4 regions of the Streptosporangium amethystogenes subsp. fukuiense genome follow, and region 1 is predicted to be linked to each of the others. Evidence: riboswitches for the same ligand, from Rfam matches in the RefSeq annotation. Region 1 holds a riboswitch; each other region holds the start of a gene.

What was found. Region 1 has a riboswitch for cyclic di-AMP ahead of ACFQVD_RS05210 (CHAP domain-containing protein). Riboswitches for the same ligand answer to the same signal wherever they lie in the genome.
Region 2: another riboswitch for cyclic di-AMP. It lies ahead of ACFQVD_RS33160 (NlpC/P60 family protein); the one in region 1 lies ahead of ACFQVD_RS05210 (CHAP domain-containing protein).
Region 3: another riboswitch for cyclic di-AMP. It lies ahead of ACFQVD_RS42435 (hypothetical protein); the one in region 1 lies ahead of ACFQVD_RS05210 (CHAP domain-containing protein).
Region 4: another riboswitch for cyclic di-AMP. It lies ahead of ACFQVD_RS17620 (C40 family peptidase); the one in region 1 lies ahead of ACFQVD_RS05210 (CHAP domain-containing protein).

Annotation. Positions count from the first base shown of each region.
Region 1 covers NZ_JBHTEE010000001.1:1,199,377-1,206,893, reverse strand. Annotated here, with positions in the region: gene ACFQVD_RS05225 (amino acid adenylation domain-containing protein) at 1-1,198, opposite strand, end outside; gene ACFQVD_RS05220 (DUF6716 putative glycosyltransferase) at 1,796-2,983, opposite strand; gene ACFQVD_RS05215 (hypothetical protein) at 3,121-4,161, opposite strand; cyclic di-AMP (ydaO/yuaA leader) riboswitch at 4,832-4,970, shown strand; gene ACFQVD_RS05210 (CHAP domain-containing protein) at 4,988-5,701, shown strand; gene ACFQVD_RS05205 (ABC transporter substrate-binding protein) at 6,165-7,517, shown strand.
Region 2 covers NZ_JBHTEE010000001.1:7,468,584-7,476,100, reverse strand. Annotated here, with positions in the region: gene ACFQVD_RS33180 (ATP-dependent Clp protease ATP-binding subunit) at 1-817, opposite strand, end outside; gene ACFQVD_RS33175 (histone-like nucleoid-structuring protein Lsr2) at 1,097-1,429, opposite strand; gene ACFQVD_RS33170 (RDD family protein) at 2,712-3,767, opposite strand; gene ACFQVD_RS33165 (amino-acid N-acetyltransferase) at 3,996-4,649, opposite strand; cyclic di-AMP (ydaO/yuaA leader) riboswitch at 4,986-5,133, shown strand; gene ACFQVD_RS33160 (NlpC/P60 family protein) at 5,226-6,188, shown strand; gene ACFQVD_RS33155 (LuxR C-terminal-related transcriptional regulator) at 6,381-6,581, opposite strand.
Region 3 covers NZ_JBHTEE010000001.1:9,569,118-9,576,634, reverse strand. Annotated here, with positions in the region: gene ACFQVD_RS42445 (roadblock/LC7 domain-containing protein) at 1-254, shown strand, start outside; gene ACFQVD_RS42440 (hypothetical protein) at 267-638, shown strand; gene ACFQVD_RS42435 (hypothetical protein) at 766-1,734, opposite strand; cyclic di-AMP (ydaO/yuaA leader) riboswitch at 1,966-2,116, opposite strand; gene ACFQVD_RS42430 (DUF4253 domain-containing protein) at 2,460-3,206, opposite strand; gene ACFQVD_RS42425 (sugar kinase) at 3,662-4,606, shown strand; gene ACFQVD_RS42420 (DUF6493 family protein) at 4,630-7,517, opposite strand, start outside.
Region 4 covers NZ_JBHTEE010000001.1:4,167,804-4,175,320, forward strand. Annotated here, with positions in the region: gene ACFQVD_RS17600 (AMP-dependent synthetase/ligase) at 1-1,369, shown strand, start outside; gene ACFQVD_RS17605 (glycosyltransferase family 4 protein) at 1,370-2,494, opposite strand; gene ACFQVD_RS17610 (M48 family metallopeptidase) at 2,491-3,768, opposite strand; gene ACFQVD_RS17615 (hypothetical protein) at 3,979-4,818, opposite strand; gene ACFQVD_RS17620 (C40 family peptidase) at 5,011-5,553, opposite strand; cyclic di-AMP (ydaO/yuaA leader) riboswitch at 5,636-5,795, opposite strand; gene ACFQVD_RS17625 (class I SAM-dependent methyltransferase) at 6,138-6,836, opposite strand; gene ACFQVD_RS17630 (C40 family peptidase) at 6,909-7,517, opposite strand, start outside.

The DNA of each region.
Region 1 (7,517 bases):
CCTGGGCGGCCCGCTGCGCGAAGGTGCGCCGCTCGGTCAGGTCCACCTCCAGCATGATCGAGCTGGTGAAGTCACCGACCAGGTTGTCCACATCCGGGTGCAGCGGACGGCGGTCGAACAGCGGCACGTTGAGCAGGAACCGCGGTTCACCGCTCCAGGCCCCGACGACCTCGGCGAACACGGTCGCCACGGCGACCGCGGGGGTGAGGCCACGGGCGCGCGCCAAGGTGGTGATCCGGTCGCGCTCGGCCGGAGAGAGCCAGTGGTGCAGCCGGGTGACCCGGTCGGGCTCCGCGGAGTCGGCGCGCAGGGGCAGGGCCGGCGCACCGGGCAGGTTCGGCACCCGCTCGCGCCACCAGGTGACGTCGCGCTCGGCCGGGCGCTGGGCGCTGCGGACCGCCTGGTAGCCGGCGAAGGTGCAGCCGATCTCGGGAAGCCGCGCGGCGGGGTCCCGGTACAGGGCGACCAGGTCGGACAGCAGCACCCGGTAGCTGCGGGCGTCGGCGGCGAGCATGTCGACGTCCACGTGTACCCGGGTGCCGCCGCCGGGCAGCAGGGTGATCCTGATGTCGAACATGCGCCCGGCGGCCACGTCGAGGAGCTGGTGGGAGAGCTGGTCGCGCAGTTCCGCCAGGCGGCGTTCGGCTTCCTGCGGAGGGGCCTCGCGCAGGTCGAGAACCTCCAGCTCCTCCCCTCGGCTCCATGCTTCGATCACCTGCCGGCCGTCGTCGGTGATGCGGGCGCGCAGCATCGGGTGCCGGTCGGCCAGCGCGGCGACCGCGGCACCGAGCCTGGCCGGGTCGACGCCGTGGCCGTCGAACTCGGTGTAGAGATGGGCGGCGACCGCGCCGAGGTCGGCCGATCCGCCCCGGCCGACCCAGTAGGCGTGCTGCATCGAGGCCAGCGGGAACGCATCGCTCGCGTCCACGAGCACCGGGGCCGGTCCGGATTCGGGCTCGGGTTCGGAGGCGGAGCCGGGCGAGGGAGCGATCAGGCGTGCCCATTCGGCCAGGGTGGGGGTACGGGCCAGGTCGCCGAAGCCGACGGTCAAGCCGGCTTGCCGGCAGCGGTTGGCGATCTGCATGAATCGGATCGAGTCCAGTCCGAAGGCGATCAGATCCTCGTGGTCGCCTGGCGGGGTGGTGCCTGGACCGAGCAACTCGGTGGCCATCTGCCGGAGATCGTCGATCGTCAGCATGAAGTGAGGTGTCCTTTGCTTGCTCGATGGCGTGGACGGGCCGGGGTACGGTCGCGCTCCGCGAGGAGGCCGAAGCAGCGTCGGCGGTCGTGGCTCCACAGGCGGTGCGGAGAAGGCCCGCGCCGACGGCCGCTTCCCCCGAAGGAACCTCCGCCGGCCCACCGGGGGGAGGGGGAAGGACGCTGGGACATCTGGAGACCTCCGGGCGACCACAGGGCAGATTATTATTCGGGTAGGCTAACCTAAATAAAGTTTGGTTAGCCTGACCTAACTTAATCTTGCGGACCCGTGCCGCACAATCGGGCGGCGCGAATTCCCGCCGGAAACCCTGCCCCCGCCGGCACGGCGAGGCCCGCGAACCGCCGTCTCGCGGGCCGTACCCGCCGCGCGGCCACTACCGGGCCGCCGGGCAGCACGCCACCGCCCTCGCCTCCGACGGCCACCGCCGCTCCGGCGACCCGGCGACCCGGCCTCGGAGACCGAACACCACCGAGCACTTCCGCGGCGGCCACACGACCACGGTCATCACCGCGGCCACACCGCCCTCAACGGCCGACCACCCGCCGGCCGCGCACCTGACCTCTCCGGGCCGTACGGCTAGCCCAGCGCCCTCAGGTAGCGGCGCATCCGGCGCTTGGCGCGGTAGCCGGCGCGCAGCACGTTCGGCGGGACCTCCACGCGCATCCGGGCGCGACGGCGGGCGGCGGCGTACTCGGGGCCGTCGAGCAGGGACCTGGCAGGGACGAGGCGCCCCGAGCGTGCCTGCCCGACCAGGGAGACCATCCGTGAGACCCAGTCGCTCTCGTCACCGGGATGGAAGTAGTTGTCCCTGCACCAGGCGGCGTCCGGCTCCAGGAAGCGCCCCGCGGAAAGATCGTCGAGGGTGCCGAGCAGGCCGCTGCCCTCGAAGACCAGGTTGATCATCTCGGCGCCCACCCCGAAGTCCGACAGCACCAGCAGGGGCACCTGCTGGGCGATCGCCTCCAGCGCGGCGGTCGAGCTGACGGTGACGAACCCGGCCGCGTGGGCCAGGTGCTCGTGCATGGGCCCCGCCGCGAAACGCACGGTCCCGGCGCGCACCCTGCCCTCCGCCACGAGCGACTGCCACAGGCGCTGGTAGTGGTGACGCTCGTTGTGGGTCTGCCGCTCGCCGTCCAGGGCACGGAGCTTGACGACGACGTCCAGATCCGGCCGCCGCCCGGCCAGCTCGGCCAGGGCGAGCAGGACGCTCTCGCGCTCCTGCCTCCGCCTGGGCACCTTGGCCTGGGTGGCGAACACCACCCGGTCCCGCGGCCCGATGCGGGCGACCTCCTCCTGACCTCGCAGAAACGGCAGCCGGGCCAGCCCCACCTGGCCGCCCCCGCCCAGCTCGCGGCCCATCGCCGAGAACTCCTCGACCTCCCGCCCGCTGTGCAGCACGAACAGCTCGCATCCGCTGCGGAACAGCCAGGCCTTCTCGGTGGCGGGGACGGAGATGCCCGGCAGGCCCGAGACGAACACCGGCCGCGGCCGCAACCCGGCCAGCACCTCGCCGACCAGCACGTCCACCACGGGCCCCGTGCAGGCGGCGAGCACCACGTCGGGCCCGAACCGCTCGGCGGCCCGGCGCAGCGCGCGGGCCGAGAGCACGGGCGGATCCGCCGCCGAGCCCGCGACCGCGGCACTGATCTGCCCCGGGGACGGGGTGATGGGGGTGCGGATGACCGCCAGCTCCCTCGTGCATCCCGAGGGCAGGTCCCGCAGCAGGCAGGCCGCCCACTTCAGGTAGGAGTCAGAGTCGGCCACGGCCAGGACCTTCAACGAGAACCTCCAACGGGAATCCCCCGCTTCATATCCGATTTCACATGGGCGGACCCGGCACGGCTCGCGTCCCTGGGCGGCACGCCGCCGGCCTCCGGCCGCGGGGTCACGAGTTCACGAGGTCATGCCCCGGTGGCTCCCGTGTCGTGATGGGCGAACATCGACAGGTGGGAGCGGAGCGAGGGGGCCGCCTCCCCCGTCCACCACTCGTCCGGGACGTCCACCGTCTCGACCGGGACGCCCCTGGCCGAGAGCAGGACCCGCAGGGAGGTGACCGCGGTGGACGGCAGGCTCAGTACCCGCTGCCCGGCGGCCAGCCCGCGCAGGGTCATCTCGGCGGGGACCCCGCCGCCGTAGACGGTGATGCCGGGCTGCTCCCCGACCCTGACGAGATCGTGGGGGTCCTCCCTGCGGTGCGGGAAGTAGGCCACCGGCCCGGCCGAGCCGAGAGCGGCCAGCCAGCCGAGGTAGTGGTCGCGGTGGATCAGGCCGTTGCGGACCAGCGAGGTGCCGAGGACGACCGTGAGCTCCTTGGGACGGGGCACGCGCAGCGGCTGCGACCGCAGCCAGGCGAAGTCGTGGGTGACCAGCTCGGCCCCTCTCGCCCGTACGGCCTTCGCCAGGTCCGCCGGAACGGGCAGCGCCGTGAAGATCGACAGCCGCCCCGAGCGGGCCGCGGCGCGCAACCTGAGCCCGGCCGCCGCGCCGAGGGCGGTTCTGAGCCGTCCCGCTTTCCCCCGGGCCCTCAGCAGGGGCGTACCCACGTGGCCGACGAGCAGTTCCAGAAGCCTGATGGTGGCCAGCCCGTCGTCGACGATCACGATGCGACCGGGACGCCCGGTGAGCCAGCGGAACTGGACCTTGCCGGAGAATGCGTCGCCCACCACCCAGGTCACGCCCCGGCGCGGCCTGGGCATGTCCGGCCGCGCGGCGGTGAGCTCCAGGCCCGGCGGCAGGGTGAGACGCCCGAGCTCGCGCCCGGTGGCGGCCAGCGGGCGGAGGCTCGCCCTGGGCACGAGGTGGCTGCGGGCACCGAGCAGCCCCGCGTGGTGGGCCTCCACGGCGCAGAGCATCTGCAGCGGGGATTCCACCCAGGCGATGGCCGAACCCTGATCCCGCGCGTGGTCTCGACCGTCCTCCACGCCGGGTGATGACCCGTTCACGACTGACCCAAGCTAACCCGGTGGCCTTAAGCGCCGGGGAACCACGGGTGAACAGCCGCCCACGCGTGCTCGCGCGGCCTTTCCGAACCTCAGGACATCAAGGCGCCGGCGTATCACCGGATCGGGAGTTCGTCATCGGAAGCCCGTCGAGGACACGGCCGGCTCCCGATCCGGCTGGGAGCCGAGGGCTCGCCCTCCCACCGGCGGTCGCCGAGCCTCGTTCGGGCTTTTGGGGTAGAGGGACGCACTCGCTCCATACTTTTTACCATCGAATGTTTGTTCTAAGTAATTGGAGTCGAACGCTCTCGCCGGCGAGCCTCTCGGATCACGACATATCATCCCAGGTCAGGCGATCCATCAGCGGGTACCACTCGCCCGGATCGCCGAGGGAACAGGGGATTCCGCCCGCGGCGAGATCGCGACCCCGGCCGCGGCGGCCGGCCGGAGGACGGGCGCACCCCACCCCCTCCCCGGGCCAAGCGACCCCCCGTCCTACCCCCTCGATCTGGACGTACTACCAAGTCAGGGCAATGTGTCCTACTTGTAATCGTCTGTCCGAGTGACGTACGTTCGTCCTGTTCGTGGCAAATGTCTGGGTCTGTATAGGTCTAAGCATTGCCGTCACATTGCCCGACCGTGTTCCACCTGGGCGGAGCCCCTCCGCCCGCGGTGAGCACGGCCGCCGAATCCGCGAAGTCTGCGGAACCGGGGAACCACGTTCCTGGGGTGAATCAGCGCGTTCTCGCGCCGTAGGGCACTTCCCAGCCCGAACCCGTCAGCTAACCCGGTAGGCGGTATGGAAGCGAAGCAAGGAGTCGACCCCGGTATGACCAAGCACCGCCTCACCCCCACCCTCAGCGCCCCCCGCGTGGCGAGCGCCCTCCTGGGCGCCTGCGTCGTCCTGGCGACCGGCTCCGTGGGCTCCGCCGCCCTGGCCGACAGCCGTCCCGCCCTGAACACGCCGCCCGCCGACGCGAAGGTCTCCGAGGTCTCGCAGAACAGGCCCGCGAGCACCCCGCTCGAGATCGCGGCCGAGAGGCTGCCCAAGGTCTCCGCCGCACAGGTCCTGGACCTCGCCGCCAAGCAGATCGGCGTCCGCGAGAACTCCCAGGGCGGCGGGACCAAGTTCCACTCGTGGTACATGTCCTCCCCGCGCGCCAAGGAGACCGTCGCCCGTGACGGCGGCAGCATCCAGGGCTACGCCAACGCCCCCTGGTGCGCGATGTTCGTCTCCTGGGTCGGCGAGATGGCCGGCATCCGGCCCACGATGGGCTGGGACGCCTACACCGTCACCCACGCCAAGTGGTTCAAGAACAACCAGCACTGGGGCACCACCCCCACCCCCGGCGCCGTCGTCTACTTCGACTGGGCCGGTGGCAAGGACCTCGACGGCATCGACCACGTCGGCTTCGTGAAGAAGGACAACGGAGACGGCACGATCACCACGATCGAGGGTAACACCGGCAACGGCAACGTCGAGCAGCGCGTCCGGCCCACCTCGCAGGTCGTGGGTTACGGCTACCCGGTCTACGCCGACTGATCCACCCCTCGCCCGCGCCGTCCCCCGGTGACGCGGCCACTCCGCACCGCCTGGACCCGCCCGATCCAGGCGGTGCGCGCCGTCCGGCGACCACCGGACGGCTCGAACGCCGTCAGGGGCGCCGCTCGACCGAGCGGCGCCCCTGACGGCGTTCCGCCCCCGGCGCCCTGCCGCCTGACCCGGGCACTAATGCCCCGACTGTATGTCCGTGGGATGGGAGCGCTCCCAAATGCCCTCATGCGAGGTATATCACCTTTTCAAGCTCTTAGTCCCCCGCAAACCAGTCAGATGTAACGGTTGAGTTTCGGCATATTGACGTCCCGGTTGCCCATCGTCCACTCTTCGTGGGAGCGCTCCCAAAGCACATTGAGGAACTACCGCACCGCGAGGCCGTGTTTGTCGGGGACCGGCCCCCGGTGTCACCTCCCAATGATTCGGGCGACCACCTGAGAGGGGTCCGGAAATGTTGAACGACAAGCGGCACGGCAAGCTCGCCGCCGTAGCGGTCATGGCGGCCACCGCCCTGGCCATCACCTCGTGCAGTTCCAGCGAGCCCGCCAAGCCCGCCGCGGGCGACGGCGGTGCCTCCGCCGCGGCCGAGCCGGTGACCATCACCGTGCACACCTTCGGCGGCGGCGAGAACTTCGGCTACGACAAGGCCGTGGAGACCTGGAACGCGGCACACCCGAACATCCAGGTCAAGTACCAGAACCTGACCGACCGGTTCGAGGACGTCTACCTCCCGCAACTGCTCCAGCGCCTGCAGGCCGGCAGCGGCGCGGCCGACATCATCGCCCTGGACGAGGGCGCGATGGGCCTCATGAAGGCCCGCCCGCAGTTCTTCACCGACCTGGCCGAGTACGGGCTGGAGAGCCGCAAGGCCGACTTCCCCGCGGCCAAGTGGGACAACGGCATCAACGCCGACAACAAGCTCTTCGCTCTCGGCACCGACATCGGCGGCATGACCATGTGCTACCGCAAGGACCTGTTCGAGAAGGCGGGCCTGCCCACCGAGCGCGACGAGGTCGGCAAGCTCTGGCCGGACTGGAACGCCTTCAAGGCGATCGGCGAGAAGTTCAAGGCCGCCAACCCCGGCAAGAGCGACCCCAAGTTCCTCGACGGCCCGAACACGCTCTACAACGTGATCCTGTCGCAGGAGGCGCCGAAGAACGGCAACATCGCCTACTTCGACAAGAGCAACCAGCTCGTCCTTGAGAGCAACCCCGCCATCAAGACCTCCTTCGACACGGTGAAGGACTTCAGCGAGGCGGGCCTGACCGCCAAGCTCGCCTCCTTCACCCCGCCGTGGAACGCCGCGATCAAGAAGGGCGGCTTCGCGACCATGGGCTGCCCGGCCTGGATGCTCGGTGTGGTCTCCGGTGCGGCCGGTGACGACAACAAGGGCAAGTGGGACGTCGCGTCCGTGCCCGGCGGTGCGGGCAACTGGGGCGGTTCCTACCTCGCGGTTCCCAAGCAGAGCAAGCACCCCAAGGAGGCCGCCGAGGTCCTGAACTACCTCACCGGCAAGGAGGGCCACGTCATGGCCTTCCAGGAGGCGGCGGCCTTCCCGAGCTCCATCCCGGCGCAGCAGGACCCGGCGGTCGCCGACCTGAAGAACCCGTTCTTCAACGACGCGCCGACCGGCCAGATCTTCGGCGCGTCGGTCAAGGACCTGCTTCCCGTCTTCCTTGGCGAGAAGCACGCCCAGGTCAAGACCGCGGTGGAGAAGGTCCTCGAGGGCATGGACCAGGGTTCGGTCCCCTATGACCAGGCCTGGACCAAGTTCGTCGAGGCCGGCGTCAAGGCAGCGGGCTGA
Region 2 (7,517 bases), 6.3 Mb from region 1:
GGATCTCCTTGAGGACCTTCTTCAGGCGCTCCTCGAAGTCACCGCGATAGCGCGAACCCGCCACCAGGGCGCCCAGGTCCAGGGTGTAGAGCTGCTTGTCCTTGAGCGTCTCGGGCACCTCGCCCTTGACGATCTTCTGGGACAGGCCCTCCACGACGGCGGTCTTGCCGACGCCGGGCTCACCCACCAGGACCGGGTTGTTCTTGGTCCTGCGGGACAGGACCTGCATGACCCGCTCGATCTCCTTCTCCCGGCCGATGACCGGATCGAGCTTGCCCTCGCGAGCGGCCTGGGTCAGGTTGCGGCCGAACTGGTCAAGCACCAGAGAGGTCGAAGGAGCGGCCTCGGCCGGACCGCCGGCGGCGGTCGGTTCCTTGCCCTGGTAGCCGTGGAGCAACTGGATGACCTGCTGTCGGACCCGATTGAGATCGGCGCCCAGCTTCACCAGCACCTGGGCGGCCACGCCCTCGCCCTCACGGATGAGGCCGAGCAGGATGTGCTCGGTGCCGATGTAGTTGTGACCCAGTTGCAGCGCCTCGCGCAAGGACAGCTCAAGGACCTTCTTGGCACGCGGGGTGAACGGAATGTGCCCCGACGGCGCGGACTGGCCCTGGCCGATGATCTCCTCGACCTGCTGACGCACACCTTCAAGACTGATGCCGAGGCTCTCCAGAGCCTTGGCGGCAACGCCTTCACCTTCATGGATCAAGCCAAGAAGAATGTGCTCCGTACCGATGTAGTTGTGGTTGAGCATCCGGGCCTCTTCTTGGGCCAGGACGACAACCCGCCGTGCGCGGTCGGTGAACCTCTCGAACATCTCGTCGCTCCTCACAGAGCGGTCAGGCAGGTCCGGGATATCCGGGCCCTGTCATCCCGCATGGTAGCCCCGACCCGGCGACCGCTCTATGCAGAAGACGTTCCCCGAGAGCAGGGCGTTCACCCTCCATCCAACTACTTACGGGGGGTGGGATGTTCCCGCTACGCCGCAAGCGAACGACGTTTGTCCGCCGGACAAACACATCATGCGGTCATGGCCGCCACCGGACCCCACCGTGACCGCCATAACCGCATGATTCACTCGATCTACTGAGCCGATCTAGTGAGCCGCTTCGTACTGCTCGACGATCTTGGAGGCGATTCGACCGCGCTCGCTGACATTAAGGCCGTGGGACTTCGCCCATGCCCGGATGTCGGCGCTCTTCTCTCGCGTGAGTGCCCGCGCGCCACCCGCGCGGCGGCGGCGGGGTGCCAACGCGCCGGAACGACGGGCGCTCTGCACGAAAGGCGACAGGGAGTCGCGGAGCTTCTTCGCGTTAACGTCACTCAGGTCAATCTCATAGCTGGTGCCGTCAATCGCGAAGGCGACAGTCTCATTGGCCTCGCCCCCATCGAGGTCGTCGATGAGAATCTCCTGGATCTGCTTGGCCATCTACACAATCCTTTCGCGGAGTATTGTTTCATTCGCAAGCTAAACATATACCCGCGATCGAAGAGCGGCAATTCCAGGAGCCCGGCGATTCTCACAGGCAACCGAGACACTCTCAGTCGGCGCTCCGGTGGATCAGCTGTTCTGCGACTCGGCCGGGTCGGACTGTTTTGGCCGGCGACCGGCGGCTTCACTCCGAAGTAGCTTGACGACTCCGAAGATGAAGGCTCCGCCGACGACCGCCGGAGGTATCAACGCGGACAATACGTCGTACATTCGTCCTCGCTCCGTACCGCTAGGTGGCTTTCTGGAGACCATGAAAATTTGGCGACGACTCCCGAGCCACGCGGGTGTCCGCCCGTTCAGTCTGGAACCGCCCACAGATGACCATAGCGCCACCGGACGGCGACGTGTGTCAGCAGGGGCGACCATGCCCGTCACTCTCCAGCCTAATGCTTCTCTCCAGCCGCCTTACCGGTTGCAGTCGTAAAGCCGCAGGGAAAAACCGACAGGACGATCAGGTGATCACCGTCGCCTTCGGAAATACCAATGCCCGCCCGCTCTCCGGCCCCCGCGCCACCGGCCTCGGAGGGGCGAAGCTCCTGGTGGGAGAGCCTGCCCGCCGGGATGAACAACGCCTTGTCACGGAACCGGAGATCACCGCGGGCGGGTTCATCGCGAGAATGTCCACCGCCGGTGGAACATCCGGATGGAGAGCGGCCCGCTTCATCACCCGGGTGGCAGCCGATGCGACGCAAGCCTGCGGAACAAGACGGATCTTCAACGCTTTCTTGCCAAGAGTACGACCCACTCCGGCGCGGAGTACATAGTCGTAGACCGTATAACCACCAAAGACGATGGGCTCACCGGACAACCCAGGCAACACCGCACACCCGGTGATCCAGCTCCGCGAGAAGACCCTGAACGCGCGACGGAAGGTGAAGGAGAGAAACCCGCGGGCCGTCCCCGGGGATGCCGGAGGCAGGCCGGTCCCGCCATTCGATGACTGGCGTGCGAACCCTCGGCGAGGGCAGAACCGGCATTGGCGTCTCATAGCGGCTTGTGAGCTCCCCTGAGCCCCTTGTCGGCCTCAAACACGAATATTCCGCCGCGCCGGGGCCCGATCATAAGTCCCCCCGCGCCGGCCAAGGCGCGGCAAATGATTTTTACGCTTCCGTGGCTTCCGCGGCCGAGACGGTTACCCGCCCCTAACGATCCCCGTTTTTCTCGTCCGGGCGCGAAATCGGGGCCGACGGTTCAACCGCCGGCCCCGATTTACCCGGAACTACTTGATCTTGACGACGACCGTCCCGGCCACCTTGTCGTGCAGCGCCTGCTGCAGGGGCTTGTCCCACAGCAGCCACAGCACGTTCACGAGGCTGAAGATGTTGACGATCCAGCCGAGGACGGGGATCCAGCTCAGGAACTGCGGACCGAAGAACACACCGCCGCGCTTGAGCGCGACGTCGGAGCTGAGCCCGCCCGGCGGCAGGGCACTGCCGACGGGCACGATCTTGATGCCCATGACCATCTTGCCGACGGTCTGCCCACCCCTACTGATCATGAAGAACTCGTAGGCGAAGTAGATCGCCGCGGCGATCAGGGAGCTGAGCAGACTCGCGAGGAAGATGCCGCTCCCCTCCGTGACGGCGCCCGACTCAAGGTTGAAACTGGGAGACGTCACGAGGATGGCGGTCAGCACCCCGCTGATGATGAATGTCGGGATCGCCAGGATGATTCCGTCGATGATCCGCGCCACCAGGCGCTGCCACCACTCGGCGAGCGGAGCGGGAGCGCCGGGAGGACCGCCGTAAGGCTGGCCGTACCCCTGCTGCTGTCCGTACGCGGGCTGCTGCTGACCATAGCCGGGCTGCTGACCGTAGTCGGGCTGCTGACCGTACTGCTGCTGGCCGTAACCCGGCTGGGACGACTGCTGACCGTAACCGGGCTGCTGACCGTAGTCGGGCTGCTGACCGTACTGCTGCTGGCCGTAACCCGGCTGGGACGACTGCTGACCGTAACCGGGCTGCTGACCGTAGCCGGGCTGCTGACCGTAGCCCGACTGCTCGTGGGACGCCTGCTGTCCGTAGCCGGGCTGCTGCCCGTACGCGCCGGTCCCGCCCTGCTGACCGTAGCCCTGCTGCTGGCCGTACATGTCCGTCCCGCCCTGCTGACCGTACGACTGCTGCTGTCCGTACCCCTGCTGACCGTAACCGGGCTGCTGCCCGTACCCCTGCTGCTGCCCATAACCCTGCTGCTGGCCATAGCCCTGCTGGCCATAACCGGGCTGGGCCACCCCCGGGCCGGTGTTCGGCTGCGACCCCTCCGACCGATATCCCATGATCGTCACGTCGGGGTCGAGTTCGCCAGGGGCTCGACCCGGGTTGTGCTGTCCGTAATCCGGCTGTCCCGAAGGTGTGCGACTGCGCTCGGGATCATCCTGCGGATACGGCGGCTGTCCGGTGCTCACCGCGTCACCTCACTTAGACTGCGCATGTGGCAAATGTCAGACGCACATGCTTGCTGCTGCACAAGGTATCGACATAGGAATCAACAGTCACCTTTCCAGTCAGTCATCTCTAAAGTCATCAGAGTCGGGCTCGCGTGTCAGGTGCAGCAGCATCCGAGTGTTTCCCAAGGTATTGGGCTTGACGTGCTCCAGATCGAGGAACTCCGCGACGCCCTCGTCGTAGGAGGCGAGGAGTTCGGCGTAAACCTCCGGGGCGACGGGCGTGCCCTGGATCTCCTGAAATCCGTGCCGGGCGAAGAAGTCGACCTCGAAGGTCAGGCAGAAGACCCTGCGCAGCCCCAGCTCGGCGGCCGTGCGGATGAGCGCCGAGACGATCCGATGGCCGATTCCCATCCCCCGGCGGGTCGGATCGACGGCAACGGTCCGTATTTCGGCAAGATCCTCCCAGAGGACATGGAGCGCCCCGCAACCGAGGATCATCCCCTCCGCGTCGGTCGCGACCCAGAACTCCTGGATGTCCTCGTACAGGGTGACAGTGGCCTTCTCCAGCAGGCGCGGGCCGGCTCCACCGTAGGTGTCGACGAGCCGCCTGATGGCGCGGACGTCCGGGGTGCGGGCGCGGCGGACCGTGACCGCCGGGGTGACGCCGGGAGCGGGTGACTCCCGCTCCTCTCCCTCGGATCCGGTTCGCCGCTCCCCTTCTTTCCCGGGGTTCGCGAACGGCACGGGAGAATGCTCCGCAAGCTGCTCCATGACCGATCAGCGTACGTCCTCTCCGGCCTTCAATTACGGCTCATCCTTAACTCCGGCCCCGAAGGCATCACATGACCCTTGGTAGTTGGTTTACCACGCTGGGCGCACGACGCCTCCGATGTGTCGCAGCTCATCTTTGGCACGGTCCCGGACCAGGGAAGACCCGCGCCGGGCCCGCCGCGAGGAAGGCAAAGGCAGCGTAATGGCCATGTTGATCATATTGCCATGTGATCTTTCCGTGACATTTCAGTTGCGAAACCTCTACTGAGTTCGCAGTTCTGGTTGAGCAGGAACCACGAGTGCACTAATCTCCGTGCTCGATGTCAGAGACGTAAAAAGCCTGACCCGCCGAATCTCCCGACCAGGGGAACCGGGGACCCACCACGTCCTTCGGGGTGAATCCGAGTGCCACCGGCGCACCCGGTAGGGCTGCCTCCGGCCCGAACCCGTCAGCTAACCCGGTAGGCGGCCGAGGAGAGGAGCCCGTTGGTGAAGCGCATGCGCGACCGCGCAGGAGAGCATGCGGGCGGCGACGCCCGCTGTCGAGAACGCGCGCCGCGGAGGCGGAGTCGCCGCATGGCGGTCATCGGCCTGGCGTTCGCCATCATGACCCTCGGCACCCCCCTGGTCTCGGCCACGGCGGATCCCGAGCCCAGCCTCCAGCAACTGGCCAAGCAGGCCGAGAAGCTGCACGAGGAGATCGGCACGCTCGCCGAGCAGTACAACGGCGAACGGGTCAGGCTCAAGCAGGCCCAGCGAGCCGCGGAAAGTGCCAAGAAGACCCTCGCGACGAGCGAGTCGGAGCTCGCGACCCGGCGCACCAAGGCCACCCTCCTCGCACAGAGCAACTACATGTCCGGCGGCCTGAACTCCGGACTCGCCTTCACCCAGGCGACCGATCCCGACACCTTCCTCGACCAGGCCACCACCAACTACGCCCTCCAGCAGCAGCAGAGCGAGGAGGTCGCCCAGGTCGGCCGGGCGATCGAGGCCGCCGAGCGGGCACAGGCCAGCGCCAAGGCGAGGACCTCGGAGGTCAAGGCGCTCCTGGAGGAGATCGAGGGCAAGCGCAGCAAGATCGAGCGACTGGTCGCGCGGGTCGAGAGTGACCTGTTCAGCGAGGTGCGCACCAGGGCCGTCAGCAACAGGGGTGCCCGGGTGAAGGTCGACGTGCCCATCGTGGGCAGCGGCAAGGCGGCGGAGGCGGCCCGCTGGGCGCTCACCCAGCAACTCAAGCCGTACGTCTGGGGCGCCGAGGGCCCCAACTCCTTCGACTGCTCCGGGCTGGTCATGTGGGCCTACCAGAAGGTCGGCATCAGCCTGCCGCACTACACCGGCAACCAGTGGACCGCGGGCACCCACATCTCCAGAAACGATCTGCGCCCAGGCGACCTGGTCTTCTTCTACAGCGACCTGCACCACGTCGGGATCTACATCGGCGCGGGCCTGATGGTCCACGCGCCCCGGACGGGTGACGTCATCCACATCGCCACGATCGACAACCGGCCCTTCGCCGGCGGGGTGCGGATCGCCGACTGAGCGGCCGAGCCGACCGGCCCTCGGCAGGAGCGCGCCCGCTCCTGCCCGGCGAACCCTGCCCTGCCGAGGGCCGGTCGGACGGCGCTCCCCGGAGTCGCGCCCCCAGGACTCGTGCCCCGCGGGTGCGGCGGCCGACGACAACGCGGCGAGGCGTCACCCGACCGCAGTGGGCGAAAGCCCCAGGGGAAGGGCCTAGATCAGGCGGCGGCGGGCCGCCCAGGCCACGGCTTCGATCGCCGTGGCGACACCGATGCGGTCGCAGATGCCTCTGAGCCTGCGCCTGACGGTCCGGCCGCTGATATCGAGGCGGCGGCCCACCCTGTCGACGGTGACACCCTTGGCGAGTTCAGCCAGCAGCACGAGGTCGTTGTCACTGAGACCGATATCACTCATGCCCAGGGGGCTGTCGCCATGGCGAGAATCCACTTCTGGATATGCCATCAAGAGTCACTCCCCCCACTCTGGAAACCGGGCGTGAGACGCCGGAAATGAATACCGTCCGCCAGGAACGGTAAACGCCTTGTTCAAAGGTCGTCAAGTTCTACTCTTCATAGCGCGCGCCCACTATTGACATACTAGGTGCTACGTGAAGTACTCATGATATGTCAGCGCCTTTGGGGTTAAGTCACGACTGTGCCCCCGCACGAGCCCGCAGACGCCCCTCTGGCTGCGACAACAGAAGTCCTGGCAGAACAAGGTTTTGCCGGAACCGTCGTGGCGGCACGCGTCCGCGGGGCCGCATCCTCGGCGGAAGCGAGCCGCCCGCTTTTCCCCGGGAAAATCGATCTCATCGTGACGCTCTTCGACGGCCACGCCGGCCGGCGCCTTGACGGCACCTCGCGGAAAACTCTGAAATGGGAAGCCTGCGCGAGCACCTTTGCGGCATTCGCGAAGTATCAGGTGCCGACGACCGGCGTCAGGCGATATTGGACATGCTTAAAGGGAGTTTCTGCGCTATGCAGAAATCCGTCCGAAATTGCATGGGGAGAGTGAGCACGGCCCCACGATTCCCGGCCCATCGGGGTTCGCCCCGTCCGCCCGGGCATCGTCCGCGCGCCGCGCTCGCGCCCACGCGGGCCGGCACGGAGCCGTGCGAGACGGTGTGGGACGGCGCGGGACGGTGGTGCGGAGGTGCCCGCGAGGCGGGTGAGGGCGCTACTCGGTACGCCGGCCGGGGGAAGGTACGCGCCGAGCCCGACCGGCCCGCCCTGGAGACCCGGAGACCCGGAGACACCGTCCCGGGCCGTCGTCCGGGCTTCGGTCCCGGCGGACAGCGCCCGGCGGGAACGGTCGCGTCGCCCGACCGCGCCGGACCGCACGGGACGAGGT
Region 3 (7,517 bases), 8.4 Mb from region 1:
AGCAGACCGGCGCGCTCTCCTCCGCGCTCCTGGCCCTCAGCCGCCGGATGACCGACATGGCCGGCAAGGGCACCTTCGAGGAGACGCTGATCTCCGGCACCAACGGCTACACGGCCTGCTACGCCGCCGGACCCAAGATCGTCCTCACAGTCCTGGCACGCCCGGGGACCAATCTCGGGCTGCTCCGGCTGGAGGGCCGCAAGACGGCGGCCAGGTTGGCCGCCATCACCTCGCGTATCTCGATAACCCAGTGATCGGAGACAGAAATGGGCAACATGGACATCTCTCTCAAGGAGATGATGGCGATCGACGGTGCCATCGGCGCGGTCATCGTCGACTACAACAGCGGGATGGCGCTGGGCGCGCTCGGCGGCTCCAAGGATCTCGACCTCCAGGTGGCGGCCGCGGGCAACACCGAGGTCGTCAAGGCCAAGATGCGGACCATGGAGTCGCTCGGCCTCAAGGACGGCATCGAGGACATCCTCATCACGCTCGGCACGCAGTACCACGTGATCCGCCCGCTCTCCGGCCGGAGCGGCAAAGGCCTGTTCATCTACATGGCCCTCGACCGGAACCGGGCCAACCTCGCGCTCGCGCGGCACATCCTGCGCGGCATCGAGGAGAAACTCGAGATCTGATCCTGCCGAGGCCCGTGCCCTTGCGGAAGGGCACGGGCCTCGACAGGAGCTCACCGCCCGGACGTCACCGGGACGGTGAGCTCATCGATCGCGTCGGTGCGGGGTGGGCCGGAGATCGCGCCGGACCTCAACTCTCCTCAGCGACCGCCCTGCGGCGGAGACGGCCGGCGACCAGGTAGGTGCCGCCGCCCGCGGCGAGCACTCCCGCCAGGGCCAGGGAGGCGGCCGTGGAGGGACCGGTCGAGGTCTCGGCCGCCACCGGGGCGGTGGCGCCCAGGTCCCGGACCTCCTGCTCGGCGGCCCCGGCGGCGCCGGACAGGGCGAGCGGCTTGGCGGCGATGATCGCCTCGGGCGCGGTGAGGGGCTCGGACATGATCTTGGGCTTGGCGAACGTCTGGATCGCCTGCTGGGTCTTCACGGACTTCTTGGACCGCTCGGCCTTGACCAGGGCCGTCTGCGGGGGCTTCGCCGGGTTCGCGTCCCGGTAACGCCAGGCACCGGTGGAGAACGCCACGGGGTGGTTCTTCTTGCCCACGCCGTCCCCCCACTTGGTGACCACGTACTTGACGTCGATGTGGCCCATGCCGCCGTTGCCGTCCACGCCGAGCGTGGCGGGGTTGAACCGGCCGCCGGTCAGGTCGGCGAAGGTCTTGGCGTCGAGGTCGATCATGACGCCCGAATTGGAGGGCACGCCGGGACCGCGGTCACCGACGAAGAACTTGGCCTTCTTGCCCTTGTAGACGACGTAGCCCTCGGTGAACAGGGGCCAGCTCGGGCTGGCGATCATGCCCTTCTGCATCGGCTTGCCACTGGCCGGCAGACCGGTGTCGCCGGCCCTGCCCGAGGAGTCGTCCCAGAAGTAGGAGGCCCTGGTCGAGCCCTGGAGGAGCACGACCCCGTTGGCGACCGGCTCGGTGTCCGCTCCGGGGGAGGCGACGGAGGCGGGGGCGGCGGCCGCGGGGGAGGCGGGCAGCGCGGAGACGACGCCGCCGGAGACGAGCAGGCCGGCACCGACGAGGGCGGCGGTGGCGAGGCGGTTCTTGTACGGGAGGCTCTTGGGCAGGCCGTTCTCGGGCAGGCCGAAAGGAAGACGCATGAAGAATGGGCTCTTTCGCGAGGGAACGGGACAACCAGCTGCGACACACGGCAAGAGGTGCACTGGCGGGGACGCGCTCTTCGGAAAAGTGGCGTGGCGAGATCAGCGGGTCGTCACGCGGAGCACGGTCCAGACGCCGCGATCAGGCGCGGCGAAGGAAAGGACGAGGTTCAGGTGGTCGGCACGGGCAGGGCGGGCACCGACGTGGTGACGCGGTGATCCATGAGGGGGATCTCCTCTCCAGCTCGTCTACCGGGTTAGCTGACGGGTTCGGGCGGTGGAGTTGCCCTACCGCCGCACGTTCGCAGCGGATTCACCCCAGGAAAGTGGTTCCCCGGTTCCCTGGCCCCTGGGGGCCGATGGGATTCGACGTCGGCCGGCCGCTCCCTCTTGTGAAGGGCAGGTCGCCAACCGATATCCGTGGACACTACCCGCCGAAATCGGACAAAGCAAAGCAAATGCCATGAAAACCCCAGAAGATCTACCTGCAAGCTTCAAGAAAGCCCCACTGGAGACCCCGTCCCACCAACAGCCGCCCTACCAGCGAGAACGTCTTGCCGATCCCGGGTTTCGCCCCCGGAGCCCCGCATCCGAGACCTTTCCGCCCCCGCGGGGAGCCCGGTCGCCCGAGGGTCGTCCGCACTCGAAGCCCTTTCACGCCCGGAGAGACAGTGGACCACCGCCAAAGACGCGCATCGCCGGAAGCCGCGCCTCCGGGGGCGAGCTCAGTCCCACCAGAACGACCAGGCGTTCCTGCCCTTGATCTGCTCGGCGTAGTCGACGAGGGTCCCCGCGCCCTGGATGATGCTGTCCGGGCAGAACGTCCAGTGCTCCGCGGCGACGTGCAGGGCGTGCTCCGAGGTCGTCGGGGGCGCGGCGACGCTGAGGTCGAGGGTGTTGAACCCCATCCCGACCAGCCGCACCCCGAACCTGTCCTCCCAGCTCCGCACCACCGCCGCGAGCGGGACCATCCACTCGTTGTGGTTCAGGGCGCCCTGCCAGCCCATCACGGCGAGGGCGTCGGCCCCGCGCTCGACCGCGACGAGCCCGAGCGGGGTCCGGCGCTCGGCCACCAGGCCGGCGTACCAGTCGGCGACCACGCCGGGATCGGCGGCGAGCCTTCCCGCCGGGGCCGGACCAGGACATTCGACTCCGAAGGGGTCGAGGATTTCGAGCTGGTCGACGTGCGCCTTGGCGATCCAGTCGGACCAGACCTCGGCCATGAAGGCGGCCGCGTGGTAGTTGTCGATCTCGACGGCGGTGTCCGGGGCGATCTGACCGGCCGACCAGGGCTGCACCGAGTCCTCCAGCAGCACCGGCCACAGGCCGGAGTGCTCGTGCTGCGCCCGCAGCCGTGCCCAGTACTCGCCGGAGACCGCCACCTCACTGAGCCAGAACGCCGGACGGCGACGAAAGGAGAGCTGAGCGTAACCGGGGTCGGGCCACACCACGTCACCCGGTGGCAGGTCCACCGAGAGCCTCCGGCCCTCTCCCCCGCTGCTCCCGTCGGCCCCGTCAGCGAACAACTGGCCCAGAACTGGCGGAAGCCTCCCACCCTCGCAATCGCTCATTCCTACCGATCCGATCCTGACCACGGACCAATTTTGGCCTGTCAACCATCCCGAGGGACAGTTCTGCCCTGGTCCAGGCAAAAATTATCGGTACGGGAGAGAACGGAGCCTGGCGGGTCTCACCCCTTCTTCACTCCGCGCACGTCGCGCCACACGACGGCCCGGGAAACCGGACCCGGCCGGTCTCTCTCCTTTTCCGCTCCGCGAACGTCGTGCCGCACAGTGGCCATCGGGGACCGTACTCGCCTATTTTGCCGTTGATCACCACTATGGGGACACGCCGGTCGACCGGGCCTCCACCCGCTGATCGGTCGAGCCGGGCACGGCCCGCCCACCTACCGAGGAGACGTTTTCCGATGACCGACCTGGTAACGCTCGGCGAGAGCATGGCGCTGTTCAGCGCGCGGCGCACCGGCCCGCTCAGGCACGCCCGCGACTTCGGGCTCGGCGTGGGTGGCGCGGAGTCCAACGTGGCCATCGGCGTCTGCCGCCTCGGCGGGCGCGCGGCCTGGATCGGCAGGGTGGGCGCCGACGAGTTCGGGGAACTGCTCCGCTCGACGCTGGCCGGCGAGGGCGTCGACGTGCGGGGGATGCTGGTCGACCCCGAGGCGCCCACCGGCCTGATGATCAAGAGCAGGCGTACGTCCGAGGTGGTCGACGTGCGCTACTACCGCTCGGCGAGCGCCGGGTCCCGGCTCCGCCCCGCCGACCTGGACGTCTCGCTGATCCGCTCGGCACGCGTGCTGCACGTCACCGGCATCACCCTCGCGCTGTCGGCGTCGGCCGCCGAGGCGGTGCGGGCCGCGATCGCCGAGGCCCGCGACGCGGGCGCGACCGTGTCGATGGACATCAACTACCGCCGTGCCCTGTGGACACCCGCCGAGGCGTCCGCCGCGCTGCGCGAGACCGTCGCCGCCGTGGACGTCCTGTTCGCCACCGAGGCCGAGGCCAGGTTGATCGTCGAGGGCGACGACCCGCTCGCCCTGGCCCGCACCCTGTCGGACCTCGGCCCGCGCCACGTCCTCATCAAACGCGGCGCCCTCGGCGCGATCGAGCTCTCCGACGGCACCGTACGGCACGCGGAGCCCCACCGGGTCGCCGAGCTCGACCCGGTGGGCGCCGGGGACGCCTTCGCCGCCGGCTGGATCGCCGAGACCCTCGCCGGGGCCACCTCCGAGCGGCGCCTCGCCACCGCCTCGGCCGCCGGGGCCTTCGCGGTGACCGCCGACGGCGACTGGGAGAGCCTCCCCCGCCGTGCCGACCTCGACCTGCTCCGCCCGTCCGACGGGGTCAGCCGCTGATCGAGAACGACGCCGTCCGGCTGTCACTGCGCGGAGAGCAGGTCGCGCAGGGCGCGGCACTCGCGGATGACCTGGGTGGAACCCTTGCGCCCGGCGACCGCCGTGACCTCGGGGATCTCGCCGGTCGCCTTCGCCCGCCGGGCCACCCGCCGGGCGAAGGCCAGGAAACCGACCAGTTCCTTGGAGGGCCGCCCGCCCGAGACGGCCAGCAGACCGGGCAGGGCGGCGGCGATCATGGCCCACGCCTCGCGGTGGGTGCCCACGCAGACCGCGTCCTCCATGATCGTCCGGAACCTGAAGATCGAGAGCCAGGCCCGGCGTATCCGCTCCCCGAACTCCGTGCCCATCCGGGTGGCGGGCAGGTCACCGGTGGCCAGGAGGTACTGCACGGCCCGGCGCCGGTACACCGACATGCTCAGGGCGAGCCGTTCCACCAGCAGCAGGGCGGTCGCCTGCCCGACCGGTCCCCGCGCGCACGCGAGGTCGGTGAGCCGCGGCCCGTCGACGAGGCCACCGGTCCAGTCGCTGCGGAACCTGAGCGGGACCATGTGCGCGGCGATCACCTCGCGGTGGGACGGCATGACCCCCGGCCACCAGCCGATCAACCTGCCGTGATGGCCGCGTCCCTCCTCCAGGAACCGGGGCGGCGAGACCAGGAGTCCGGCGATCAGCGACGCCGCGGCACGGACCGTCCGCTCACCGGCCGACGTTCCCGCCTCCTCGTCCGCGCGGTCGCTCGGGGTGATGTCACTCGGCGCGCTGTCGGTCATCGTGCTGCCGGTCACCGTGCTGTCGCTCGGCGTGATGGAGGCCACCGCCAGGGTCTGCCATGCTTCAAGAGCCCCCTGCGGCTCGCGCTCGTCGAGCCAGTGCCCGGCCGGATCCTCCTCGAGCCCCCAGTCCGGCTTCGCACTGGGAGAGCAGAACCGGCGGACGGTCACCACCGGATCGGGCAACCCGTTCCCCGCCAGCCAGCGGGCGGCCTCGCGCCCGGCCGCCGAGGTCAGCGCGGCGGCCCGCGTCACCGCGACGGGATCGGCCTCCCTGGGCAGCCGGAGCAGCGCCTGCGCCAGATCGGCCGGAAGCGGTTCCACACCCGTCCGCTCCAGTTCCTCGATCCTGGCGACCAGCTCCACCGGGTCGAGGTGGCCGGTGGAGAGGGTGGGCGTGGCCAGCAGCAGCGGCGGCAGGACGCCCTCCTTGAGAGCGTCGAGGATCTCCGCGTGGCGGCGCAGCACGAGCCACTCCGGCGCGCAGACCTCATCCCGGCCGGGAAGCCTCGCCCACAGTGACTCCGACAGTGACTCTGACAGTGACTCCGACGGCGACTCCGGCCGCAGGTCGGTGGGGAGGCCGAGCCCGGCCCCGGGCTCCGGGAGCTCCGCGCCGGGATCGACGAACTCCGCCACGATCGCGGCGCCCCAGCACTCGGGACTCGTCCAGTCGCCTTGCGTCGGCGGCCTCTCGGAACGTGCCGCCAGCGCGTCCCGGAGCCCAGTGGGATCTCCGGCGGCGAGGCGGACGAACCCTCCGAGGAATCCCTCGGCCTCGGCCCAGTCCTTCTTCCCGAACAGGGCGGCCACCTGCCGGGGCGTCCGCGGCACCGGGAACACCGTGGCGGGCGGCGGTTCGGGGATCTCGGCGGGGACGAAGGGCTCCTCCGGCTCCGGCTCGGGCTCGGGTTCCTCCTGGAGATCTCCGCCGAAGACCGCGACCAACCTGTTGGACAGGCCGGCCGGAAGCTGCCCGGAGGCGTCCCGTACGGTCTCGGCACCGAGCGGGCCGAAGGCCGCCGCGTGCCCGACCAGCAGGCGCACGGCCCGCTCCTGGACGGCGGGCGCCTCGTGGCCGAGCGCCAACGCCAGAGCCGGCGACAGTTCGTCGGCCCGTTCCGGCTCCCGCTGGAGGAGCCGGTCCAGCCAGGCCAGCCCGGCCTTGACCAGCCCGCTCTCCGCGCGGAACAGCAGGCCGGACAGGGCCTCGCTCACGTCGTCGGGGTCGAGGCCGGCCGCGTTGTCCCCGGAGAGGGAGTCCAGGTGACGCAGGTGCCTGAACGACAGTTCGGCCACCGGCCCCGGCGCCGTCGGCAGCAGCCGCAGGTAGTCACCGGCGCGGGAGGCCACCTCGGCGGGAGACGGTTCGAGCAGCTCGTGCAGGCGGGCGAAGAACCGCAGGTCGGTCGCGCCGCCCCCGCGCAGGAACCGGCCCACGCAGCCCTTCAGCAACGCCTCCCGGCTCACCCTTCCCTCGGCGGCCAGGGTGCGCAGCGCGCCCAGCCACGACTCGGCCGCGAGCGGGTCGGCCCGCTCCTCGCGCAGCGCGCGGCCCACCCCCTGCGCCTGGAAGAGCCTGGGCAGCAGCACGTCGAGCAGCGGGTCCTCGCGCAGCCGCTCCGCGGTCGGCGGTGTGCCGACCCAGGCGAGCACGAGCGGGTCGTGCTCGGGCGGCGTGGCGCCGGTGCGGCCCAGCAGCGCCAGGGTGAGCGGCAGGTTCCGGTCGTGGGGATCGCCCTCCCAGCCTCCGCGCCGGACACGCACCCGGAGCGCGAGCCGTACGGCGAGATCGGCCTGCCACTCGGCAGGGCGGGTGGCGACCGCCTGGAGCACCGGCTCGACGAGGTCGGCGGAGCGATGGCGGCGTTCGAAGTCGCGCCGGTTGAGCCAGGCGACCACGGCCGCCGCACCGGGGAGCGTGCCCGCCCCCGCGACCCGCATCGGGTCGATCCAGGCATCGCCATCGAACGGGGGCGGAAACGCTCTGTAGTACTCCCGATTGTTCTTGGGCCCCTCCCAGGTGCCCTCCATGTCGCCGCCCCAGCCGAGGGTCTCCGCCCACCGCCGGTGGATCTCATGCTCGGGCACCCCGCGTTCGCGGGCGAACCGCTTGTACGCCTCCCCCCGGGCCAGGCGGA
Region 4 (7,517 bases), 3.0 Mb from region 1:
CAAGGACGTCTGGCGCATCGAGGGCGGTGCCCTGGACGAGCTGACCGCGCTCGGCGCCGAGGTCGGCGACGACACGCTCGCCGAGCGCAGGGCCGGCCGCGGCATCGCCGACCTGGCCACCATCGTCTACACCTCGGGCACCACCGGCCGGCCCAAGGGCTGCCGGCTGACCCATGACAACCTGCTGTTCACCGCCAGGAACGTCGCGCACGGCCCGCTGGAGCGCCTCTTCACCGTGGACGACAGGGCGGCCCTGCTCTTCCTGCCGCTCGCGCACGTCTTCGCCCGCATCATCGAGATCGTGCTGATCGAGACGGGCACGGTCCTCGCGCACACTCCCAACATGAAGAACGTCGGCCCCGACCTGCAGGCCTTCAAGCCCACGTTCCTGCTGGGCGTGCCCCGCGTGTTCGAGAAGGTCTACAACGCCGCCGAGCAGAAGGCCACCGCCGACGGCAAGGGGAAGATCTTCCACGCCGCGGCGGAGACCGCCATCGCCTGGAGCAGGGCGGAGTCCACCGGCGGCGCGGGGCTGGGCCTGAGGCTGAAGCACGCCCTGTTCGACAGGCTCGTCTACGGCAAGCTGCGCGCCGCGACCGGCGGCAGGCTGACGGCGGCCGTGTCCGGCGGCTCCGCCCTGGGCGAGCGGCTCGGCCACTTCTTCCGCGGCGTGGGCATCGAGGTGCTTGAGGGCTGGGGCCTGACCGAGACCTCGGCGCCCTCCTCGGTCAACCTGCCGGGGGCCAACAAGATCGGCACCGTCGGCAAGCCGTTCCCCGGCGTCACCATCGGCATCGGCGAGCACGGCGAGGTGCTCGTCAAGGGCCGCCACGTCTTCGAGGGCTACTGGAACAACGACGAGGCCACCGCCGTGGCGATCGACAAGGACGGCTGGTTCCACACCGGCGACGTCGGCGAGCTGGACGGGGACGGCTACCTGCGCATCACCGGCCGCCAGAAGGAGATCCTCGTCACCGCCGCGGGCAAGAACGTCGCCCCGGCCCCGATGGAGGACCACATCCGCGCCCACCCGCTGATCAGCCAGGCGATGGTGGTCGGCGACGACAGGCCGTTCGTCGCGGCCCTCATCACGCTCGACACCGAGGCCCTGGAGCAGTGGAAGGCCGCCAACGGCAGGACGGACGCGGACCTCGCCGCCCTCAGCTCCGACCCGGCCATCGTCGCCGAGGTGCAGAAGGCCGTGGACAACGCCAACAAGTTCGTCTCCAGGGCCGAGCAGATCAAGAAGTTCACGGTGCTCGACGTCGACATCAGCGAGGAGAGCGGGCACCTCACCCCGACCCTCAAGGTCAAGCGCGCCGTCGTGATGCGCGACTTCGCCAAGCAGGTCGAGTCCCTCTACGGCTAGTCAGGGGGTCTCCACGGACTCCAGAACGCGGGCGAAGCGGGAGGCGGCGAGATCCCAGCTCCACTCGCGCGCGACCCACTCGCGCCCGCGTTCACCCATGGCACGCGCCCCGGCCCGGTCCTTGAGCAGGTCGACCAGGGCCGCCGTGACCTCGTCCGGGCGGGTGCCGTCGACGACCAGGCCGGTCTGCCCGCGTAGCACGGCGTCGGGGGCACCGCCCGAGGAGCCCGCCACCACGGGCAGTCCGCTGGCGGACGCCTCCAGATAGACGATGCCGAGCCCCTCCACGTCGATACCGCCCAGGCGGGTACGGCACGGCATGGCGAACACGTCTCCCGCTGCCAGATAGCCGGGCAGCGCGGCCTCCGGCACGGGGCCGGTGATCTGGACCGAGCCGTTCATCGGCCTGGCCAGCCGTTCCAGGGTCCTGCGGTACGGGCCACCGCCGACGATCAGGAGCATCGCGTCGGGAACGTCCCGCAGCACACCGGGCCAGGCCCGCAGCAGCGTGTCCTGGCCCTTGCGCGGCACCAGCCTGGACAGGCAGAGCACCACCGGCCGCTCTCCCAGTCCGAGCGCCGCGCGCACCCGCTCTCTCCCGGCCCCGGGCGCGAACACCTCGGTGTCGACGCCGGGCGCGAGCCGCACCAGCTTGTCCCCGGGTATCACCCTGACCAGCCGCCGCCGGGTGTACTCCCCCAGGTAGGTGACCACGTCGGCGTGCGCGCCGATTCTGGCGAGCACCCGGCGGCCGACCGGGAGCGCCGTCCAGCCCGCCTCGTGGCCGTGGGTGACCATGACGACGCGGCGGACCCCGGCCTCGCGCATCCTGGGCGCGAGCAGCCCGAGCGGCGCCGCCGCCCCGAAGACCACGGTCTCGCACCCGAACTCGGCGACCAGTGCGGCCGCCCGGCGGGCGACGGCGGGGGTGGGCAGCATCAACGAGGTGGGGTGCCGCACCACGGGGTAGGGCTGCCGCAGGTCGAAGTCCTCGCTGTCGGGCCATCGGGGGGCGTAGACGACGACGGAGCCGGGCGGGCGGCGGGCGATGAGACCGTACACGAAGGACTGGATCCCCCCGGCGCGAGGCGGGAAGTCGTTCGTGACCACCAGCGTGCGCCTCATGGCTCGGAGAGACCGTTCAGCCGGGCCCAGGAGCGCGCCAGCGCGATGCGCTGCGGCGCGGTGGGATGCGAGGCGTAGAGCACGTACTCCACGAGGTCGGGCGACAGATCCGAGATGTTGGTGACCGCCAGCCGTTTCTGCATGGCGGCGAACGTCGCCGGATCCCTGGTCAGGTCCAGCGCGTGGACGTCCGCACGGGCCTCGATGTGCCGGCTCACCAGGTTCTGCGCCGGTCCTGACAGCACCGCGGCCAGGCTGAGCAACCCCATGACCAAACCCACCGCCCTCGGGTCACCGATGGAGGAGATCCCCGCGCGACGCCGCACGACCCCCGCCGAGGTCACCACGTAGAGCAGGCACGCCCCGAACGCCGCGCCCAGGGCTCCGACGAGCGTACCGGAGAGCACGTCGCCCGCCTTGGCGTGACCGAGCTCGTGCGCGACCACCAGCTCGACCTCGTCGGCGGGCGCCCGGAGCAGCGTGTCGTAGACGACGATCCTGCGGGTCGCGCCGAATCCGGAGACGTAGGCGTTGAGCGCGGTGGTCCGCCGGGAGGCGTCGGCGACGAGCACGTCCTCCACCGGCACGCCGTCCCTGGCGGCCATGGCGAGCAGGTCGTCGCGGAGTCGTCCGGCCTCCATCGGCCTGAAGTCGTTGAAGATCGGCTCGATGAGCACCGGGTAGGCGAAGGAGGCCGCCACCGTCAGTGCGAACGCGCCGGCCGCCGCCGGGATCCACCAGCGCCGGTAGCGCCGCGCCAGCGCGACCACCGCCAGAACCATGATCGCGGTCAGCGCGGTGCCGACGCCCAGGCTCTTGATCCGGTCGACGGTCCAGGTCGGCCAGGTCTGGGTGGACAACCCGAAGTCGCGCAGGTAGGTCTCCGACCACATCCCCAGCGGCCAGCGCAGCATCGCGACGGCCACCGAAAACACCAGCACGCCGAGCAGCACCCGCAGCCACCACGGCCCCCGCAGCCGGCCGACGAGCCGGGCGCCCAGCGGGGTGCCCACCAGCACCCCCGCCACCACCAGCGTCAGGCCGAGGGAGAGGTAACCCGGTACGCTGACCAGTCTGTCGAACGCCTCGGACCTGGCGATCTGCTCGGCCGTGAAGTCGCGGCCCGGATCGGGGACGACCGCCGGGGTTCCCGCGGGCAGCGCCCGCCAGGGCGTGGCGACCGCCACGACCGCCAGGGTGACCACCCCCAGCGCGGCCAGCGCCCACCCCGCCGACCGCACACCCGAGGGCGCGTCCGTCGTGCTCAGCGTCATCAAACACCTCCAGCGTGGAGCCCGAACCCTGGGCCCCGTCCTTTGGATCCTCCGCCTGCCGCGGTCGGCCGGACGGCGCCTCGCCGTGTCGTCACCGGTCACCGCGGCACGCCGCGGCTCCCTCCCGCGCCCTGCGAGGCACCCGCCGACCGCTCCTCGCCACGGCGAGATCCGCCAGGTGGGGCCTGGACCGGGAAGGACACAAGGATGTCAGGCGAGTTCCTCTCCGAGATAGTCACGCCACGCCACGGTGAGTTGGGCGGGCGACAGGCCGAGCGTGTCGGTGACATCGCCACCGTAGAGCCTCACCAGGGCCTTCTCACCGAAGCGCTCCGCGATGAACCGGCAGGCGAGCCAGGCCTCCTCGTACGCCTGTGCGAGCCGCGGAGCGCCGGGGGCGAAGTCGGCGGGGCCCGGGAGACGGGCGGGCAGGACTCCGGCGCGCACCTCGGCGGCCAGCTCGGCGGCGGCCGTCCGTACCGGGATTCCGGCATCGCGGTAGCCGACGTAGTCGGCGAAGCCCTCCGACAGCCACATCGGCACCCGGCCGCCGCGGGTCGCGCCGGTGGCCACGTGCACCAGCTCGTGCGTGATCACCACGTCCCTGCCGGTCATGGTGAGCCTCGCGTAGCCCGAAGGCAGGACGATCACCCGGTCCGCGGTCGCCATCGCGGCCAGGCCCCGGGTGCTCTCCGCTCCGGCGAGTGCCGCGGCCTCGGCATCGGTGGCGGGGAACAGGATCACCGCTCGGACCGGCCCCCAGATCGCCGCGACCGCGCGACGGGCCCGGTCGGCCCTGGCGGCCAGGTCCCGCAGGACGGCGGGCGCGAGGTCGTGGCCGATCACGAGGGAGTGCTCACCCCGGACGACGACGGCGGCGCCGGGCCACAGGTCTCGAAGGCCGACGGGGAGTTCTCCGGCGCGCTGGAGAGGATCGTGAGGAAGCGGGCCGGCTCCGGCCAGGAGAGGTCCCGTCCCGGCCGACGGGCCCACGCTCATCAGCGCCAGCATCCCGGCGAGCACGGTGCGGCGCCCCTTCGGGACGGACATAACGAGTCGATGTTATCGGAATGCCGGCCGGTGCTCCGGCCTCCGGGCCGGGGGCCGTCGATCGACCGGCATCGCGACGCTCCTTGCCGGAGGCGCGGATCCGCCTGGGCGGCACGCTCGCGGCCCCTACCGGAAACGGAGCGGCCCCGCCCCTCCACATGTGAGGAACGGGGCCGGCGCCCCTTGCCCGGGTCAGGCTCCGGGCCGGACCGCTCCGGCGAAGGATGACCTGTAGTACCCCTCCAGCTTCACGATCCGGACCGTCTTGCCGCTGCTCGGCGAGTGGACCATCCTGCCCTTGCCGACATACATGCCGACGTGGCCCTTTCCACTGAAGAACATCAGGTCACCGGGGCGCAGGTGGCTCCACGAGACCTTCTTCCTGATCGCCCGGTACTGGCTGTGCGTGATCCGGGGGATGGACACGCCCGCCTTGCGCCAGGCGTATTTGACGAGCCCCGAGCAGTCGAACGCGCCGGGACCGGAGGCACCCCACCGGTACGGATCGCCGATCTGCTTCTTGGCCGTCGAAACGGCCTTGCGGGCCCGAACCTTCTGCAGGGCCACCCTGCTCATCTTGGTCTTGACCTTGGTACCGGCCTTGGCCTTGTGCGCAGCCCGATCGGTCTGCTCGGAGACTCCGGCCGCGGTGTTGACCAGGATCTCAGGGGTGCTGTCCGTCGTCGCTCCGGCCGCCGTCGACCCCAGGGTGACCGCTCCGGCTGAGGCGGTCAAGGTGAGGGCGATACCGCCGAGGGAAAGGCGGAAAAGGCGCGACAGACGGGTGTTACACGGGGTGGTAGACAGGATTTCTCCTTGGTGCTTCCACTGATGCCTACCGGGTTAGCTGACGGGTTCGGGCTGGGAAGATGCCCTACGGCGCAAATGCGCTGATTCACCCCTGGCCACGTTGTCTCGGGCCTTTTGGGTCCCCGGTTCCATGCCTCCTGGCTGCGTGGATTCGGCGGGCCGCCGCGATGAGGTCCGCCCCCGACGGGGGAGCGGCGGCCGGTTGGATTTCTATAGGGACACCGGCCCGAAGACCGACATTCACCGCGACGGCATGGCTTGCACGTCGCGAGGCCAGAAGTTACCCCGATCTCCAACTTTCGGCAAAGCATTCGCCAAACAAGAAGATCGACAAGCGTTCGTGATCTTCCCGTTACCCCTGCTTAATGGCCATTTATGCTATTGAGATATGACCCTCGTCACACCTCTGGAATCACACCCGACAAATCACGATTTCTGTAATGTTCATCACATTTACCATCATTCACGGTTGAAGCCGTGAGGGGCCCTCCCCCGCCGCCGAGCACGCGTCAGCGCCGGACGCACGTGTAGGCGCCGTAGATCGATTCCCTGAAGTCCGCCTGGACGATCTCGAACCCGGCTGCGTCGAGCATCGGTTCGAGAAGCCATCGGAAGGTGCTGTACTCGGTGCGCAGATGCTCGGCGTAGTCCTCGCGGGTGTAGCCCAGCGCGGGATCGTCGGCCGCGCCGTCGAGCCAGCGGCCGAGCACGGCGCCGGCCTCGGCCGGCCGGAAATCGAAGATCAGGTCGCGCAGGCGCAGGACGCCCCCGGGCCGTACGATCCGCGCGATGCGGTCGAGCGCGACCGCCTTCCAGAAGTCGGGGAGCTGATGAAGGGCGTGACGGGTGTAGACCGCGTCCGCGGGTGGCCCCGCGTGCTCGTAGGAGAGAAAACCCGCCCGCACGCACTCGATGTTGGCCAGGCCGTCCTCGGCGGCCCGGACGGTCAGGAAGTCGTGCATCGCCGGGGAGACGTCAACCGCCACCACCCGCCGGAACCGCCGCGCCGCGGCCAGGGCGAACTGCCCCGTCCCCGCGCCGAGTTCCACGACCGTCGCCGTCTCCCCCACGCCGCGCCCGGCGAGCGCGGCGAGATCCTCCCCCGGATCGGGCCTGCCCTGTTTGCGGTCGAACCCGGCGACGAACGCGGCGTCGAGGTGCTCGGGACCGGCATGGGCGAGTTCGTCGAGCATCCATGAACTGATCATTTTCCGATGCTGACAGCGCCGCCGCGGGCGGCGCACCCGGTTTTCCGGCCACTGGGACCCGCGCGCCGTGCGTCAGGGGCGGACGGCTCCGACGAGGCGACGGCCGTAGGCCGAGAGCGGGACGACCTTGACCACGTCGCCGGTCTGCGGGGCGTGCACGATCTGGCCGTTGCCCGCGTACATGCTGACGTGGCCCAGGCCCTCACTGAAGATGAGGTCGCCCGGCTGGAGGTCGTTCAGCGAGACCTTGCGGTTCGCGCCCCAACTCCACTGCTCCCAGGTGGTACGCGGCAGGCTGACTCCCCCGTTGCGCCAGGCGGCCTGGAGCAGGCCCGAGCAGTCCCAGCCGCCGGGGCCCGTGCCGCCGTACTGATAGGGCTTGCCGACCTGTGCGAAGGCGAACTGCAGGGCGGCGCGGGCGTTTCCCGAGGCGGAGCCGGTGTACTGGATTCCGCCGCTCTCGGGGTTGCCCGCCTTGAAGACGTTGAGTTCGCGCAGGAGCTTCGTCTGAGCCTTGACCATCTTGTCGGCCTTGGCCTTCTCCTTGGCCAGCTCGTCGCGCGTCTCGTCGGCCTCGCTCAGCGCGCCCTTGGCCAGGTTCCTGTTGAGCCGCAGCGCCTTGGTGGCCTCGTCGAAGGCGCTCAGCGACTGGGCCCGGGAGGCCGACATCTGGTCGACCGA